DNA from 3 places in the Planococcus sp. ANT_H30 genome. Region 2 is predicted to be linked to each of the others. Evidence: riboswitches for the same ligand, from Rfam matches in the RefSeq annotation. Region 2 holds a riboswitch; each other region holds the start of a gene.
What was found. Region 2 has a riboswitch for lysine ahead of dapA (4-hydroxy-tetrahydrodipicolinate synthase). Riboswitches for the same ligand answer to the same signal wherever they lie in the genome.
Positions count from the first base shown of each region.

Region 1: it holds a riboswitch for lysine, as region 2 does, so the genes downstream of both, FQ085_RS11900 (Na+/H+ antiporter NhaC family protein) here and dapA (4-hydroxy-tetrahydrodipicolinate synthase) in region 2, are expected to answer to the same signal.
Region 3: it holds a riboswitch for lysine, as region 2 does, so the genes downstream of both, FQ085_RS07515 (aspartate kinase) here and dapA (4-hydroxy-tetrahydrodipicolinate synthase) in region 2, are expected to answer to the same signal.

Region 1 is NZ_VOBJ01000005.1:80,213-86,561, forward strand. Features, by position in the region: gene FQ085_RS11895 (sodium-dependent transporter) at 1-624, opposite strand, end outside; gene FQ085_RS11900 (Na+/H+ antiporter NhaC family protein) at 819-2,393, opposite strand; lysine riboswitch at 2,503-2,683, opposite strand; gene FQ085_RS11905 (bifunctional metallophosphatase/5'-nucleotidase) at 2,755-4,098, opposite strand; gene FQ085_RS11910 (sulfite exporter TauE/SafE family protein) at 4,111-4,938, opposite strand; gene FQ085_RS11915 (DUF72 domain-containing protein) at 4,938-5,798, opposite strand; gene sufB (Fe-S cluster assembly protein SufB) at 6,060-6,349, opposite strand, start outside.
Region 2 is NZ_VOBJ01000001.1:1,127,005-1,133,353, reverse strand. Features, by position in the region: gene FQ085_RS05335 (alpha/beta fold hydrolase) at 125-937, shown strand; gene FQ085_RS05330 (GGDEF domain-containing protein) at 951-1,889, shown strand; gene FQ085_RS05325 (STAS domain-containing protein) at 2,023-2,862, shown strand; gene dapA (4-hydroxy-tetrahydrodipicolinate synthase) at 2,911-3,801, opposite strand; lysine riboswitch at 3,929-4,107, opposite strand; gene FQ085_RS05315 (class I SAM-dependent methyltransferase) at 4,213-4,824, shown strand; gene ypfJ (KPN_02809 family neutral zinc metallopeptidase) at 4,882-5,727, shown strand; gene FQ085_RS05305 (TraB/GumN family protein) at 5,871-6,349, shown strand, end outside.
Region 3 is NZ_VOBJ01000002.1:321,884-328,232, forward strand. Features, by position in the region: gene sdhA (succinate dehydrogenase flavoprotein subunit) at 1-12, opposite strand, end outside; gene FQ085_RS07510 (succinate dehydrogenase cytochrome b558 subunit) at 58-672, opposite strand; gene FQ085_RS07515 (aspartate kinase) at 1,058-2,287, opposite strand; lysine riboswitch at 2,414-2,588, opposite strand; gene uvrC (excinuclease ABC subunit UvrC) at 2,636-4,432, opposite strand; gene trxA (thioredoxin) at 4,483-4,797, opposite strand; gene FQ085_RS07530 (electron transfer flavoprotein subunit alpha/FixB family protein) at 5,074-6,039, opposite strand; gene FQ085_RS07535 (electron transfer flavoprotein subunit beta/FixA family protein) at 6,166-6,349, opposite strand, start outside.

The DNA of each region.
Region 1 (6,349 bases), on a different contig from region 2:
GAAGAATGCTTCTAGTCCTACCAATGCCCCGTCCAGTGTAACTGCACGAATAACTACTGCCAAGAAAATGACGACTAAAGTTGGAATGAAAATCCGGTTAGCCACTTCAATTCCTTTTTTCACTCCTGCAAGCAAAATTCCGAGTGTAATGACCCAGACCAGCACTAGAGGAATAAATACGCCCCAAACAATTCCACCTGTTTGCCCTGGGCTAACTGTCAGTTGCAAAAATTCATTGAATAAGAAATCTTGTGTATCTGTGCCCCATGCCTGATTGATTGAAAATATAGTATAGCGCATTGCCCAAGCGATAATAACGGCATAGTACACAGATATAATGAAGGACACAAATACTGCCCACCAACCAAGCCATTCTAGTTTTTTACCACCCATTCTAAAGAATGATAATGGTGCAGAACCTCGGTACTTATGACCAATCGTAAATTCAAGGATTAAAATTGGTATACCGGCAGTTAATAATGCAAATAGATATGGTATGAAAAAGGCACCCCCACCATTTTCAAAGGCAACATACGGAAAACGCCAAATGTTACCTAAACCTACTGCAGAGCCGACAGCTGCCATGATAAAGCCGGCACGTGTACCCCATTGCGAACGTTCCATCACTCTTCCCCCTCTGTATTCCCATTCTATTTACATAAAAATAGGAATTTTGTTTGTTTTCAGATTATTAACTAATCTAAAAATAGTATACCGAGAGAGCGCTTTAATGTAAAGACGATTTCACAATATAATTTAAAAAAACTATTGCGGCAAAAGTAAAAAGGCAGAGAAATAGCTTCTCTGCCTTGATTTCATTATATATTTTGTTGTTTTTCAATAATAGTTGTTCGTTGTGACCAGACAACAAAGAGAACGGCTAACACGGCTAAGACTACGCCTAACGAAATCAATAGCGAACCAGTGAAACCTATGACAATGTACCCAATTGCAGCGATACCTGCAGCGGTTAACGCATACGGTATCTGAGTTAAGACATGGTCCATATGATTGCTTCCCGCTCCTGTCGAAGACAAGATCGTCGTATCGGAAATCGGTGAACAATGATCACCAAAAACCGCTCCTGCTAACACTGCTGATAACGCTGGCAATAATAAGGATGGGTCAGCCTCAATCATAATTGTACCGGCAATCGGTAATAAGATACCGAAAGACCCCCACGATGTTCCTGTAGAAAAAGCCATAACACCCGCTAACACAAACAGTAAAACGGGAAGAATAGCTGTCGGAACATTGCCTTCAGACACAACGCCTGCTAAATATGCACCCGTTTCAAGTAACCCGATCAAAGAAGTCAGCGACCAAGCAAAAATCAAGATTAGCACTGCACCCATCATTGATTTGATACCTGCCCAAATGCCTTTGCCAATCCAGCCCACATTAGCTGTTTCGTTCTTTTTCATTTGCATAACGTATAAGATAATGGACGTTAATGCGCCTAGCACACCACCTGTTAATAAGGAAGCTGGCACATCTGTATTTTCAAAAATCAACCAAATATCAAATACTTGATCTGCGTTCTGATAGCCCGTCCAAATCATTGCCCCTACTGTACCAACAATCAACAATAAAATTGGTAGTAATAAATCTCTAACATGTCCATGTGAATGAGTTGGAAAATCTTCTTTCATTTCACCTGGAATTGTTTTGTTAGGATCAAAAAGTTGTCCTTCCGTAATCGCAAGCACTTCATGTTTCTTCATTTCACCAAAATCAACATCACGAATAGCAACAAAAAAGACAATAGCTAGAGAAGCGACTACATAAAAGTTCATCGGTGCCATCCACAGGAAAGCTTCTAATGCGGAATATTCAACAAAAGTTTGTCCTGCTAAAATCGTCGCAATAATCCCAATAATTGCAGCTCCCCAACTTGATACGGGAGAAACGACACAAACAGGTGCAGCAGTCGAATCGATAAAGTACGCGAGCTTAGCGCGTGACACTTTATAACGATCAGTAATTGGACGTGCAACTTGTCCTACAGCTAAAGCATTGAAATAGTCATCGATGAAGATCACAATTCCAAGAACTACTGTTAGAACCTTCGCCCCTCTTCGCGACTTGATACGTGTGGAAGCCCATTCAGCGAAAGCATGGCTGCCTCCTGATAAACTAACGAATGCTGTAATAATGCCAAGCAACAACAAGAAAAGAATGATAAAGACGTTGTAAGCGTTGAAACCTTCATCCCAAAAAATAATCGTAAATGATGTTACAAGCTCTTGTAAGGCATCAAGTGGTGCAAACCATGTCAATATTACAGCTGCTGCTACAATACCGGTACCTAGCGACAATAGCACACGACGCGTTAAAAGTACCATAACGATTGCAATAATCGGCGGCAAAATCGAAAAAATCGTATTCTCCATAAAAACTCCTCCTAATTTTTGATGGGTTAAAAATGAGATAAAAAAAGCCGACCTCTCCAATTGGATAAAGTCAGCCTTCTACAATTCGTCTGTGCATTAGAACATCAAACAACCCTGTAGCTCCCCATTTAAGCTGTTGCTCAAATGACAGTGACATTCTTATTTAGAATGACCCCAATCCATCTTCTTAGACCTAGAAAATCGATTTCGGCAAAACTTCCTTTCAGATGCGTTCAACGCGGTCAAACTCGCGCATCTTACTGATCAGTCCTGCAGCCTCTACCCACCAATATATATTTCTTTATTAGCATAGCCCAAAATCACCATAAAATCAACTGCGTTTATATTCCGAATAGGCCTTCTACTTCAAGGCTTTGCTATGAAAATACTCGCTAAACACATCACGCAGAAACTCTGGCATAAAATATGTCTTAGCCGCTCTTTTCAAGCTTGGAAAAAAGTAGCCAAACGTTAACATGTCTAACGTAACCAATCGGTAAGTTTGATCGTGCACTGCTAGTTGCCCATTGATATAAAACCGGTGATTTATAATTTCCATATTCAAATGAATCATCTTGCCAAACACCGCGCCACGGAATCCCATTCCTTTTAACTCGAGCTGTGGCCATTCTGAGTTCAAAGACTGCAAATAAATCTCCTTTAACTCGGCTCCGCTTAGCTCGACAAGACAAGGGTTGATTGGATGAGGCAGCATTTGATGAAAGTTGTAGCGAGTCATCGCACCTTTTGCCATATCTTCCATAAATATTCCGGCATTAAATAACGCACAATCGGCTTCTGTAAATTCAATCAGCGCTTGTCCAAACAAAGTTGCCAGCTCTGAATCTTTAAACCACTCTGCTTTTAGCGTCTTGTCGCTATGAAAAACTAACTCGTTCATTTGTATTTTTCCCTGCTCGATTAGCCGTTCATCAAATCCTTCTTGTTCTTCGCGTAACCGAGACACTTCAACGAGTTGCGCAGTGGTTTTTTCAAATGCTTCTGCTACAGCAATATGACCAACGTAAACACCGAATTTTCCTGCAGCACCTAGCAAAGTGTCCCCTTGCCATTTGCCTTCATGAAAAACATGATGCGTATGTGCCCCCAAAATAATATTGATTTGTGGACAAAGATCCGCCAATAACTCGTCTTCTTTAATGCCAAGATGTGATAAGCAAATAATTAAATCCGTGTGTTCTTCAATTTCTTTTACTGCTTGAATAATAGATTCTTTGGCATCTGTAAGTCGCCAACCCAGTTTATGATAAAAAGGCGTAAACTCTGCGGTTGCACCCACTAATCCAATCCGTTTTCCGTTTGTTGTACGGATAATATGATAGGGCTTAGCCCATTGAGGTCGATTGCCACGCAAATCAAATAAATTTGACACCACCACTTTAAAATCGGCTTGAACATACAAATCAGCAAGCTCTTCTTTTGACAGTGTAATGCCTTCGTTATTGCCAATCGTCACAGCATCGTATTGCGCTTCGTTTAGTAATTGCACATTGCCTTTGCCTGCTGTGCCTTCTGTATAAGGATGCGAACGATCAACATGGTCACCAATATCTAAAATAAGACAGACGTCGCCTTCTTCTTCGTGCCATCTTTTTCGTTCAGCTAAAAACGATTTAATCTGTGGCCAATTTGTAAAATGGCTATGCAAATCATTTGTATGATAAATATGAATAGTTTCACTCATGAAAACACCTCTTTAAGAACTAAATATTCCTTCATAAATCGATCGCAACCCGAGAATCAAAAGGACAATACGCAAAATGGTCACCAGCATTTCCGAATTCAGGCGCTTGTTTAACTTCGCACCTATTTTCGCACCCATGTATGCACCTGGAACAACGGCTAGCGTATAAATCCATGGCACGTTTCCTAATGAGATATGGGTAACGGAGTTGACAAGTGCTGATAAAAACACCATAAACATAGACGTCCCAATGGCTACATGTGGTGGGAATAAGAACAATAAAATCATCGCAGGCACGATAATTGAGCCACCACCGATACCGAACAACCCTGAAGCCACTCCAACAAAAAAAGTTAATAACAAGGCAAACCAAATTGGATAACCATAAATATATTCTTTATTTTGATTGTCTATAAACGTTGTTTTACGACCGTTGTCCACGAACCAGCGAACCGCTTTGAGCCGGTCGCGCAACAGTAAAAGCAGCGATAGAAAAACGAGAAGAATTCCGAAATACAGATTGAATGACGGCAAATCCAAGTTTTTATTAACAAAAGCACCAATGATTGTACCGGGTGCACTTCCTGCAAAGAAAATAAGTCCGCTTTTATAATCGACTGTTCGAACTTTCATATAAGCTAAAGTTGAAGACAAGCCTGTGAAAATCATCATGATGACTGATAAGCCAACAATTTTCTGAGGCGAAAGGTCCGGAAAAAACGCAAAACTGGTGCCTAGAAAAAGTAAAGCTGGAACCAGTATAACGCCACCACCAAGCCCTATCAATGCACCCACTATGCCAGAAGCCACTCCGACAAGTGCCATAACGATAAAAACCATTAAAATCCTCCTTCAAATAAATCCATTTGCTTTGGTGAAAGCCCGTCAAATGATAAATCATTCATATTCTGGAACTCTTTAGCGTCACCTGCTGCATGGCCTCCTGAGTTATTATTAAAAATCACGTAGACCGTTTCTGCTGTTTGCGCCAATAGGTTTACAGCACGACTGATTTCGCCCAGTTCTTCTTTATTATAATCATAGAGATAACGAACTTCCCGCCAGTTTTGTCCATGCCCTGGATTTAGCCAGCCATGAACATTGCGACCGTGAATACGAAGTAGCACTTTGTCTGTTCTTGAAGAAATTGGAACCAGTGGAATTGAGCCATCTCCTGCCTGCGGTTCGTCACACACTGTGTGAATCAACTGATTATCCCGTAAGAAGTCCACGGTTTTTTCACTCATCCCATTGGCATACCAGGATTGATGACGAAATTCGATTGCCAGATCAAATTCTTTTAAACGCCCGGTAATCTCTCGAAGTTGATCGACATTGTCTTTTTGGCAATCAAACCACGGCGGAAACTGAAGCAGTACCATTGCCAGTTTCCCAGCTTCTTTTAATGGGCGAATGGATTTTTTAAACGCTTCAAACATGTCATCGCGTGAGTCAAATGGATTTTCTCCACGCAGATGTCCTGTCATTCCTTGATAAGCTTTTACTACAAACTGAAACGGCTCTGGCGTTTCTTCCATCCACTTCCGAATATTTTTTTCCGGCTGAACTGCATAAAAGGAGGAATCCAATTCTACAATTGGAAAATGAGCACTGTAATCGATCAATTTATCTGTTTTCTTTGAGCCAGGGCTATAGACATCTGGATGGTCTCCCCACCCCGTCAAACCTACATAAATCATCGTCCCGCCTCCATTTCTGGTTATTATTTTATGATAGCATAGAAAAAATAGAACGTCTTTTTTTAAAGGGAGTTTCTTTTGATCAATTGAGAGTTCAGGGAGAAAATATTATTTTAGGTTACTAAGATAGCCGTCTAGTTAGAAGTATTTTAATTCCACCGAATAGCATGGGAAGCAATTAAATCTTACAAGACACAAAAAGACTGTCACCAAAAGTCATATTTCATGACCTTTTGGGACAGCCCGTTAGTTATTCGTCTATTAACCGATCGAGCCTTCCATTTCGAACTTGATTAAACGGTTCATTTCTACCGCATATTCCATTGGAAGTTCTTTCGTGAATGGTTCGATAAAGCCCATTACGATCATTTCTGTTGCTTCTTGCTCAGAAACACCACGGCTCATCAAGTAGAACAATTGCTCTTCAGATACTTTTGAAACTTTCGCTTCGTGCTCCAAAGAAACGTTATCGTTTAAAATTTCGTTGTATGGAATTGTATCAGAAGTTGACTGGTTGTCCATAATTAACGTATCACATTCAATGTTTGAAC
Region 2 (6,349 bases):
TAACTAATAAAATTTTTCTACCGGGCTCTTTTAAATATAACTTTTGATGCTATGATTAGGATATATTTAACTTATATATAAGAAAAAATTTGCAATAAGAAATGCACAAAGGGTGATAATTAGAATGACAGTTCAAACAGCAAATGATATTTTAAAACGCAATAACGTTCAGGTTATTGGTCAAGGTGAAAAAACCTTAGTATTTGGTCATGGTTTTGGCTGCGATCAGCAAGTCTGGGACAATACCATTGTAGAATTTTCAGCAGATTATCGAATTGTCACTTTTGACTATGTCGGTGCAGGGAAAAGTGATAAGGCCGCTTATTCGACCGAACGCTATAGCACGTTAGACGGTTACAAACAGGATCTTCTAGAAGTTTGCGCTGCGTTAGCACTTGAGGAAATCTTATTTATTGGTCACTCTGTCAGCGCTATGATTGGGATGCTTGCTTCAATCGAACGTCCAGAGTTGATGGAGAAAATGATTATGATTGGACCATCTCCCTATTATCTGAACGAACCTGGCTACAATGGTGGATTTGAACAATCTGATATCGATGAATTATTGGATATGATGGAAATAAACTATAAAGAATGGGCGAAGTATTTGGCGCCTGTCGTCATGCAAAACGAGGAACGTCCTGAACTGGCTGCGGATTTTGAGCAATTATTGTGTTCAAATGACCCGATGATTGCTCGTCAATTCGCTGAAGTAACATTCACTTCAGATCTTCGTGACCAATTAGATAAAGTTACAGTACCTACGTTGATTCTTCAACCAAAATTTGATGCCATTGTACCATTAGAAATTGGTCAATATCTCCGCGATCATATCTCAGGTAGTCAATTGGTTGTAATGGAAGCAATGGGACACAATCCACATTTGAGTGATTCAGAGGAAACGGTAAAACGCATTAAGGCGTATTTAGCAGAATAGAGGAGTGAAAATCGTGGAACAGCAACTCGATAGAGCCCCTTGTGGTTATTTGGTTCTGGACCAGGAATTGCGTGTCGTTGAAATGAATAGCACGTTGCGGAATTTGACAAGCGTAGAAAATCCGCAGCATATCCATGATTTACTAACTATCGCTTCCCGGATGTATTTCCAAACGTACTTTACTCCTTCTATTAAAATGCATGGCACCGTAAATGAAATGTTTTTGACCTTGAAAAGTGCGGCAGGACATATGCCAGTCTTGATGAATGCAGTAGAGCAAAATGGTTTGTACGAATGTGCATTGATGCAGATGAGTGTTCGTGGTGAATATGAAAAAGAACTCCTATTAGCCAAACGTAATGCAGAAAAGATCAACCGTGAAACAGTAGAAGCCTATGAGAAACTACAACACTTAATGAGCGAAGTAGAAAGTAAACAGCAACAACTGATTGATCTCAACTCGACACTTCAACAATTGTCCATTACGGATTCGCTAACGGGTTTGAAAAATCGTCGCTATTTGGAAGAACGACTTCATGACTTTTTACTGCAGGCGCAAAATGGTCGAAAAGTGGCTCTTTTGATTTTGGATATTGATTATTTTAAGCAAGTTAACGATACATATGGTCACCAAATAGGTGATGCAGTATTGCAGGAATTAGCGTGGCATCTAGAAACGAAAGTTGGAGCGGCTGGCATTGTAGCACGTCTCGGAGGAGAAGAGTTCGTCGTCGTGATGCCAGACTCAGGAATTGAAGAAGGCTTAGCTATGGCTGACTCTTTGTGTAAGCACATAGAAGCTGCTGACTGGATGCATGTACCCATCACGGTAAGTATCGGTGTCGCCGTTTATGCGCTTGGAGACGAAGTAGGAAGCTTGCTATCCAGAGCTGACAGTTTTCTGTACAAAGCAAAAGCTAATGGAAGAAATTGTGTCTTTGGCAATGAATAAAGAACTACCTTTAACATCCGTCTTTAAAAAACGGATGTTTATTTATTGGGAGAAATAGGGAACTGGACTCATTGCAACCATTCATTTAACAGCTATAATTAGCGTACAAAATATCTTTGCCTCTGGAGGACTTATGGAAAAAGAGAATCGGTTATTGGGGGAACGCGTGTCGGCAGATAGAGAATTGATCGCACAATTGATCCATGAAGAAGTCAGCGCGAATCTTCAGGCTGAGCAGTTGCAAATGACGAAAGCCTTCATTGAAGTTGTAAATAACATTCGAACTGATTTTGTGGATTTGATCGGACAATCCATTAGCAATAGTTACAATATTCAAGAGGTCTATGCGAAGATTCAACGATGGGGAGAAAAAACAGGTGATTTTTTTCTTGAAAACAATCGATCGCTAGAAGACGCACTTGCCGAAGTTTCTTTATTTCGAAAACACATCGGAACAGTCATCAAAACAGAAGCCCTTCACAAGAAGATTAACATTCAAATTCTTTTTGATAGTATGGAGACCTTTCATTCGTTACTGGATTATGCAGCTGTTTCCTATACAGAAGCCTACACAGTTTCATATCGACGAAAATTGAACTGCGCAAGAAAAGAATTTCTTGAACTTTCCTCACCCGTTGTCCCGGTCAGTGATCAGATTGCCGTTTTACCACTAGTGGGTAGCATTGAAATGGACCGAGCTCGCTATATACTGGAGAAAACCTTACTAGCAGCAAATCAACTAAAAATTACGGTATTGATTGTAGATTTGTCAGGTGTCGTGAGAGTCGACTCAATCGTTGCAGAACAAATTATTAAAATCATCCAGTCGCTAAAGCTCGTAGGTATACGCTCGGTTCTCACGGGAATCCGTCCAGAAATTGCAGCGATGCTTATTGGTATTGGAGTTGATTTAAAAGACATTGAAATTGGTGGCAGCCTGAAACGTGTCTTACATCAGATGAATGTCACTTAACTAAAAAAACGCTGAAGTTCCTAGACTTCAGCGTTTTTTTTTAGTTAGTCAATTTGTTACTGCTTCTGAATGCAGACTGGGTAAAGACTTGTGTAACGTCAGGGTTTCTTCGTCAGTCAGTGCAATCATTGGTAACCGAACGCCCCCAGTCGAAACACCTGTCATGTGCAGTGCTGCTTTGATTGGAGATGGATTTGGCGCAGCGAACAATGCTTTCATTGTTGGCAATAACCGTCTATGAATAGCTGCTGCTGTTTTCACATCACCTGTTTTAAAACTCGTAATCATGTCTTGCATATCGTTGCCGATAATATGTGCAGCAACCGAAACGATGCCCGCACCACCGATAGACAGCATCGGTAAAGTCAGACTGTCATCGCCGCTATAGACAGTAAAAGATTCAGCTGTGTGTTCAATAATTTCTGAAGCAGCATCCAAATCACCGCTCGCTTCTTTAATAGAAACGATATTGTTAATTTGAGACAAGCGGATGACGGTTTCTGGAAGCAAGTTAACGACGCTACGTCCTGGAATGTTATAGAGCATGACAGGTAGATGAGTCGACTCCGCAATGGCTTGGAAATGTTGGAACATGCCTTCTTGTGAAGGTTTATTGTAATAAGGCGTAACTAGCATAATGCCATCTACGCCGACTTTCTCTGCTTGTTGAGTCAAAGAAATCGATGCCCGCGTATTGTTCGAGCCGGTTCCTGCGATGACCGGAATCCGTCCGGCAACAGTGTTGACGGTAAACTCGAACAATTCTACTTTTTCCTCTATCGATAAAGTTGGCGATTCGCCTGTGGTTCCTGCGACGACAAGACCGTCAGATCCATTAGCAATCAAGTGCTCGATTAAGTTTTGCGTTGCCGGAAAATCAATTTCCTCGTATTGGTCGAATGGTGTTACCATTGCTGTAATTACTTGGCCGAAATTCATACAGAACACACCCTTTTCTAATTTTTTTCGAAGCTTAGAGGTGAGAGGCCAGTCAGGAACAAACAAAAAAGCAGCAACAGGAGGTCCTGTTGCTGCAGTAGAAACAATGTTTACCATTTGCTCCTGTGCATCAGATAGCCCTCCATATAGTTTCCTATATGACAGTCCTGCATTTATTAAATGCAGACCCAGCGCACGGAAATGTGAGATCTCCGCCACTTCGGCAAATCCCCCTTTCGGCAAACGTCAACGGATCTCATCATCCTCGTTTTGCGTACTAATGGTTTTTGCGCCTCTATCCTACTCTTGTAAAAACAAGAGCAAGAAATATTGAATTAGCTGTACTATAACAAATGTTTCTATTAATTGCAAGATGAAGAACGTAAAAAATTATAGCCGAGGAGAGATAGAATGAGTGAGCAAGCCTATGACCAACTGCTAGTGATTGCAACAACAGGAAACCAGCAAGGATTTAACGCCTCTTTGCATCATAATCGTTATGAGCCTACACCTTACGATTTACTCGACAAATTGTTTGAGCATTATAGCCTGTCTCCTGAAGATTGTATCGTTGATGTTGGTTGTGGAAAAGGGCGCTTGAATTTTTATGTGCATCATTTTTTTGGTGTAAAAAGTGTAGGCATCGAAATGAATCCGACATTTTACACAGAAGCCCTCGAAAATAAAAAACAGTACGCGAAAAAGCACAAAGGTGCAGAGTTTCACATTAACTTTTGTAATTGCTTAGCTCAGAAATACCCAGTTACAGCAGACGATACCGTATTCTATTTCTTTAACCCTTTTTCAGTGGCGATATTCATCGCATTTGTGAATAAAATTTTAGCTTCAGTCGAAAAATCTCCACGGACGGTAGACGTGATTTTGTTTTTTGCCTCTCAAGATTACAGTGATTATCTGGAAACTAACGGAGTTTTTCAGCTAATAGAAGAAATTCAATTGTCGGATTTCCATAAAGATCCGCGCGAACGATTTTTAATTTATCGATTGTCTAAAATGGATTAGAACTAGTGCTCTAAAGGGTATGTTTACAGTAAAACAATTGTGAAACGAGGGACCCCTATGGAATGGAAAGGTAGAAAAGCCAGTAGAAACGTTGAAGATAGGCGAGGGAAAGGTGGAGCGCTAGTAGCAGGAGGCGGCATCGGCGGTATTTTAATTGTGTTATTAGTGGCTTTTTTAGGAGGCGACCCAGGTGTCATTCTTGATCAATTGGGTGGATCCTCAGGAACGACTTCAAACCAGTCTTACGAATCAACTCCACAAGAAGAAGAATTGGCTGAATTTGTGTCAGTCGTTCTAGCGGATACGGAACAAGTTTGGACAGAAGTTTTTAAAGAAGAAGGCATGGAATATGTTGAGCCGACACTCGTTTTGTATAGTGGCAGCGTCGAGTCTGCCTGTGGAACAGCAGGCGCAGCCGTCGGACCCTTTTATTGTCCAGGCGATTACAAACTTTATATTGATTTGAGTTTTTACAATGACCTACAAACCCAATTTCAAGCACCCGGTGATTTTGCCATGGCGTATGTCGTGGCACACGAAGTTGGACACCACGTTCAAAATCTTCTTGGTGTTATGGAAGACGTGCAGCCACTTCGCAGCCAGCTTAGTGAAGAAGAATACAATAAAGTGCAAGTACGCTTGGAGTTGCAAGCGGATTATTTGTCAGGCGTCTGGGCCCACCATGCGCAAGGTATGGGCTATTTAGAAGAAGGTGACCTAGAAGAAGCATTGACAGCGGCAAGTGCGGTAGGGGATGACACCATTCAACAGCGGTCCCGTGGTTACGTTGTACCTGAGAGTTTTACACACGGTAGTTCCGAACAGCGCCAGCGATGGTTTAAAAAAGGCTTTCAAGCCGGTAATTTAAAAGAAGGCGACACGTTTAATGCAACTGATTTGTGATGGCACCTAAAGTGAAAATCACTTTTAGCATGCAAATAAAAGGGTGCAGCATTGATATTTTTGCTGATGTGATTCATTATATAAAATAGACAGTCTTTTCATTTCGTATGGAAAGAAATATAGCTCTGCGAAGGAAGTACAGCATGTTGGATGACAATATCACACGCCTAGAATACAACGGCAAAGAATTAATCCTAATCGGTACGGCACACGTTTCTAAAGCTAGTGCAGAGCAGGTGAAAGCCGTCATTGAAACCGAGCGACCGGATTCGGTATGCATCGAATTAGATGCGCAGCGCTATGAATCGGTAACTCAAGACAGCAAATGGAAAGAAACCGACATTTTCAAAGTGATCAAAGACAAAAAAGCAAGTTTGTTACTCATGAATTTGGCTATTTCCTCTTTTCAGAACCGTCTTGCAGATCAGTTTGGCATCAAACCTGGACAAGAAATGATTCAAGGGATTGCTTCTGCTAAAGAAACTGGCGCAGAATTGGTACTCGCTGACCGCAATATTCAAGTAACGTTTTCGCGCATTTGGGGCAATATCGGTTTTATGGGGAAAGCGCAATTGCTGACTTCCGTATTCTTTAGTATTTTCAGCAAAGAGACGATCTCAGA
Region 3 (6,349 bases), on a different contig from region 2:
GCCCTTCGCCATGTTAGTATTCACTCCTCTTTTAGTTCACCAATGATTGAAACATTCTTAAACGAATGCAAACAATGCTCTGATACCAATAACCGATAACACAATAAATACTAGAAGTGTGAAATAAGTTGCGTTTTTTTGTGCTGCTGCAGATTGTGTAATTCCCCAAGTAACAAGGAACGACCAAAGTCCATTTGCAAAGTGGAAAGTTGCTGCCACTACACCAACAATGTAGAATGCCATCATCCAAGGATTGTCTAAGATGTTTGCCATCATGTTAAAGTCAGCTTCAGCAGCTGCTCCGATTGCAACTTGGAATCTTGTTTCAAAGATGTGCCAAGCGATAAAGACTACTAGGAAGACTCCTGTATAGCGCTGTGCAACAAACAACATATTGCGCATATAGCTATAATGCCCAGGATTGTTCTTCGCAGTAAACGCTATGTATAGGCCGTAGAACGCATGATACAAAATCGGCAGGTAAATGACAAAGATCTCCAGGAAAATGACGAATGGAAGATGTGCCAAAAAGTAAGATGCCTTGTTGAATGCCTCTTCCCCCTGTGTAGCAAAATGGTTGACAATTAGGTGCTGCGTTAAGAATATACCGATAGGAATAATTCCCAACAATGAGTGCAGCCTACGCATAAAAAATTCACGATTGTTATCCAAAATTTTACCCCCCTCAAAACATTAATTGGTAGCGTCCAAGACAGACGTTTCGTATGACTGTACCTGAAGCCACGCACCATCATGATACAATAATATGACATATTTATTGTACTCCCCCCCTCAAGGAGCGTCAAGGCAACATAACTCCTTTAAACCGATAGCGCTTATGGATTTCGCAGGCGATTACCTTCTATCTAGAGGAAATGTATCGAAATAGAATCGATTTAACAGCATTCCGGAAAAAAGCGATTCTCTAATTGAGAATCGCTCCTTCCGACTATTCTAGTACAAACCACTGTGTAGACATCATTACTATATTAGCATTGAGAATTTGAACATTTTGTGAATTTTTTCACTAGCTTTTATCACATAAAGAATTCATTATTTATGAGTGGACTTCTACCGCAGCCAATCCGTACGCTGCATGTAAAGCATTCGCTGATTTGTTCATATCTACTTCTGGTACAACGACTGAAATTTTTATTTCAGAGGTACTAACCATCTTCACCGGAACTTCTTCGCTTCTTAAAATATCGAACATCCGAGCTGCGACTCCAGGATTCGATACCATCCCTGAACCTACAATCGACACTTTCGATAAGCCGACTTCTACATTCAGTGTCAGAAAACCAATGGCATCTTGTGCTTCCGTTAAAACTCGGCGTGTTTCTTCAAGGCTTTCCTGGCTAATAGAAAAAGAGACAGACGGTGGAAATTCATCACTGATGCTTTGAACAATAATATCCACATCAATGTGATTTTCAGCAAGCTTTGTAAAAATAGTAGCAAGAGATCCGTTGAATGGCTTTTTGTAACTCACAGTTACGCGCGCTATTCCTGGTTCGAATGCCACACCTCTAACGATTAAATTTTTCTCCACAGTGATCACCTCTTGTATGATTGTGCCAGGCTCGTCTGAATAACTTGCTCTGACAGATAATGGGACGTTATTGTTTTTTGCGAATTCGACCGCTCTCGGATGTAGTACGCCCGCTCCGAGATTAGCAAGTTCCAACATTTCATCATAAGAAATTTGTTGTAACTTGCGTGCACCTGTTACATACCGTGGATCTGACGTATAGACACCGTTAACATCTGTATAAATCTCACATTTTTCCGCTTTTAGTGCTGCAGCAAGCGCAACGGCAGTCGTATCCGATCCACCGCGACCAAGGGTTGTAATATTACCAATTGTATCCACTCCTTGAAAACCGGCAACCACACAAAGATAACCATTTTCCAACACACGTTCAAGACGTTCTGTATTTATTTTAATGATGCGTGCATTACGTGGTACGGATTCTGTTTCAATTCCTGCCTGCCATCCAGTAAAAGATAGAGCTTCATGACCCAGTTTCTTGAAAGCCATCGCCAATAACGAAATCGTAATTTGCTCACCTGTTGCCAGTAACATATCCATTTCTCGCTTTGGCGGTTCCGCTGATATTTCTCCCGCTAATCCGAGCAACGTATCAGTTGTCTTACCCATCGCCGAAACAACAATGACTACGCGTTTGCCTGCTTGTTTTTCACGAATAGCTCGTTTGGCAACTCCGATAATTTTTTCTGGAGTCGCGACAGAAGTTCCTCCAAATTTCATGACGATCGTTTTCATTCCATCCACTCCCACATTTAGTATGTGGCCCTCAAAATGACTAGCGATCATGCCACTAGACACAAAAAAAGGTAGCTCCCCGCAACCGCGGGAAACTACCTCTTATCATGTACGAAAAAAACGTCCATGTGAGATAGCCCTCCAGAGATTGACTCTGACAGCTCTGCACTTGTTAAATGCAGAACCAGCATGCGTAATAGCAGTCATACGCACACTTCGGCGACCATCCCTTTCACCATCCTTCGTAGATTCTGCAAATCTCCAGATGCTTACTATTGACGTTCGCGCCTCTATCATCACTTTTCCAAGTGATTTACTTATTCTTACTTATTCTTCTACGATACCATGTTACGACTCGCTTGGCAATGTGCCTTGTTTAAAATGCTGTTCAATAGAGATTGCTAGCGCTTCTGGCATTCCTGCCTCTTGGATTTGTTCTACTGATGCTTCTTTGATTTTTTTAACAGAACCAAAATGTTTCAGTAGCTGTTGCTTACGTTTGGGGCCAACCCCTTCAAGCCCATCAAGTGCTGATTGAATTGAATTTTTTCCACGTAACTGACGGTGAAACGTAATAACAAAACGGTGGACTTCGTCTTGAATCCGTTGAAGCAAGTAAAAAGCTTCACTCGTCCGTTTTAGTGGCACAATTTCAGCAGGTGAACCATACAGCAATTGAGAAGTTTGGTGCTTAGCGTCTTTTGCTAGACCCGCAATTGGGATAGATAAACCGAGTTCATCTTCTAAAATTTCACGTGCCGACTCCATTTGTCCTTTTCCTCCATCAATAACAATCAGGTCAGGTAAAGGTAAACCGTCCTTCAATACACGTGAATAACGTCGACGGATAACTTCTCGCATCGCCGCGTAATCATCCGGCTTTGACGCATTCCGAGTCTTGTATTTGCGGTAGTCTTTTTTAGAAGGCTTGCCATCAATAAACGTAATCATTGCAGATACTGCATCAGCGCCTTGAATATGCGAGTTATCAAAAGCTTCGATGCGAAGAGGCACTTCAATATTCATCGCCTCACCCAAATCTGTACACGCGCCAATGGTTCGTTCTTCTTGTCGTTCTAACAATTGGAATTTTTCTTTAATGGCCACTTCCGCATTTTTCTTAGCAAGTGCCACCAGCTCTTTTTTCTTGCCTCGTTGTGGAACGAGTACACGAACGCCTAGCCATTCTTTTAACATATCCGGATCATCCGCTTCAGGAATTAAAATTTCACTCGGTTTCACATGGTTGGCTTTTTCATAAAATTGCCCGAGATACGTTAAAAATTCCTCTTCCGGATCGCGGTACAAGGGGAAAAGCGATACGTCTCGTTCAATTAGTTTGCCTTGTCGCACAAAAAAGACTTGCACACACATCCAGCCTTTATCAACAGCATACGCAAAAACGTCGCGATTGGTAAAATCATTCATCGCCATTTTTTGTTTTTCCATCACCGTTTCAATCATATTAATTTGATCACGGTATTCTTTTGCGCGTTCAAATTCCAGATTTTCTGCCGCTTCCGACATTTTTGCGACCAATTGCACTTTAACTTCACGGAATCCACCGTTTAAAAACTTTGTAATGCCATCAATCATCTCTTGATAGGTTTCTTTTTCAACCGGTTTAACACACGGTGCTAAACATTGACCTAAATGATAATACAGACATACTCGGTCAGGCATGGTATGACATTTCCGCAACGGGTACAAGCGGTCCAGTAGTTTTTTTGTTTCTGCTGCTGCGTAGGCGTTTGGATAAGGCCCAAAATATTTCCCTTTATCTTTTTTTACTTGTCTTGTCGTGATCAGCTTCGGATGACGCTCTCCTGTAATTTTTAAGTACGGGTAGCTTTTATCATCTTTTAGCATAATGTTATACTTCGGATCGTATTTTTTAATCAAGTTCAATTCGAGAATTAATGCTTCTTTATCAGAAGACGTAATAATATACTCAAAATCCTCTATTTCATTCACCAAACGTTGTGTTTTGGTATCATGACTTCCCGTAAAATAAGAACGCACACGATTTTTGAGAACTTTTGCCTTTCCTACATAAATTACCATATTCTGGCGATCTTTCATCAAATAACAGCCTGGTTGATCAGGCAATATTGCCAATTTGTGTCGAATCAATTCGTTTGCCATTTTATCACCCTATTAAAAAACCGGGTACCATCACTGGACCCGGTTAAGAATTATGCGTGTTTTTCAACCAATTCAGCTAATGCTTCTTTTGGTCGGAAACCAACTACTTTATCAACTGTTTCGCCGTCTTTCATCAATAACAAAGTTGGAATTGACATGATGCCATAGTTTCCAGCTGTTTCTTGGTTTTGATCCACATCAACTTTTACGATTTTAACTTTATCGCTCATTTCAGCGTCCAATTCTTCTAGCACAGGAGCAATCATTTTACATGGTCCGCACCAAGTTGCCCAAAAATCTACTAAAACGAGTCCTTCTGCTACTTCTTGTGAAAAGTTCTGATCTGTACCGTGTACAATTGCCATGAATAATTCCTCCTTATGATTAACCAAACTATATTCAAAGTATATCATGCGTTAAAAACACTAGCTATTTTTTTGCCTACTCCTCTATTACCCAGCAGATCAGTGGGCTAAACGAAAACAGATTGCTTCCGTCCTAACAGTTGCTTTCCTACAGCAGTCGCTACTTCTTCAAGCCACTCATTAGTAAAAATCCTCAGACAAAAACAGATGACGAGTTTTTGTTTTTCTCGCCACCTGTTTAAGTTTTAAAAGTAAGCGATTAGCCACTTTTTGTAATTACATTACTTTCTTAAATTCTTCTGTCAGCATGGGAATAACTTCAAACAAATCTCCGACAATGCCGTAATCTGCTACTTTGAAGATATTTGCTTCTGGGTCTTTGTTGATTGCTACGATGACTTTCGAGTTAGACATCCCCGCCATATGTTGGATAGCTCCAGAAATACCAGCTGCGATATATAGGTCAGGTGTTACCACTTTTCCTGTTTGTCCAATTTGAAGTGAGTAATCGCAATAATCTGCGTCACAAGCTCCGCGAGATGCACCGACTGCACCACCAAGAAGATTAGCTAATTCTTGTAAAGGTTCAAATCCTTCTGTGCTCTTGACGCCACGGCCTCCAGCTACGATAACTTTCGCTTCCGAAAGATCGACACCTTCAGTTGATTTGCGCACAACATTTTTAATAATCGTGCGCAGGTTTGTAATATCCACAGCCAACGAATTAACTTCACCTGAACGTTCTTGTCTTTCAAGTGGCGCAATATTGTTCGAACGCACTGTAATAAAGTCAATGCCGTCTTTTAGTTTCACTTTTTCAAACGCTTTACCAGAGAAAATCGGGCGGATAAATACAGCTTCGTCGCCTTCTCCTTCAATGTCCGTAACATCTGAAATTAAGCCAGCTTGTAATTTAGAAGCGATTTTGGGCGCCAAGTCTTTGCCAACTGATGTATGACCAAAAACGAGACCTTCTGGTTTTTCTTGTTCGACAACTGCCATGAAAGCTTGACCATAGCCGTCAGATGTATATGATTTCAAATGCGGATGTTCAACTGTTACGACACGGTCTGCGCCATATGCCACAAGTTCAGCACCAAAATCAGCGACTGCATCTCCGATTAAAACGCCTACTACTTCACCGCCGCCAGAAATTTTCTTAGCAGCTGCAATTGCTTCAAATGAAACATTACGTAATGCGCCTTCGCGCGTTTCGCCTAAAACTAATACTTTCTTCGCCATAGTCTGTTTACCCCCTAAGTAGATGTGAAAAAATGCTATCGTTATATGAGCGTACCGAACGCTTAAAATCATCAACAAACTTGTCGTTGTATCTTTTACTAAGATGCTCGGTCACTTCAAGTTACATTAAATAACTTTTGCTTCGTTACGTAGTAAGCCAACCAGTTCTGTTACCTGGTTTGAGATGTCACCTTCAAGAATACGGCCAGCTGCTTTTTTCGGTGGCAAGTAGATTTCGATTGTTTCTGTTTTCGCTTCTACGTCGTCTTCTTCGATATCTAAATCATCTAATTCCAGTTCTTCAAGCGGT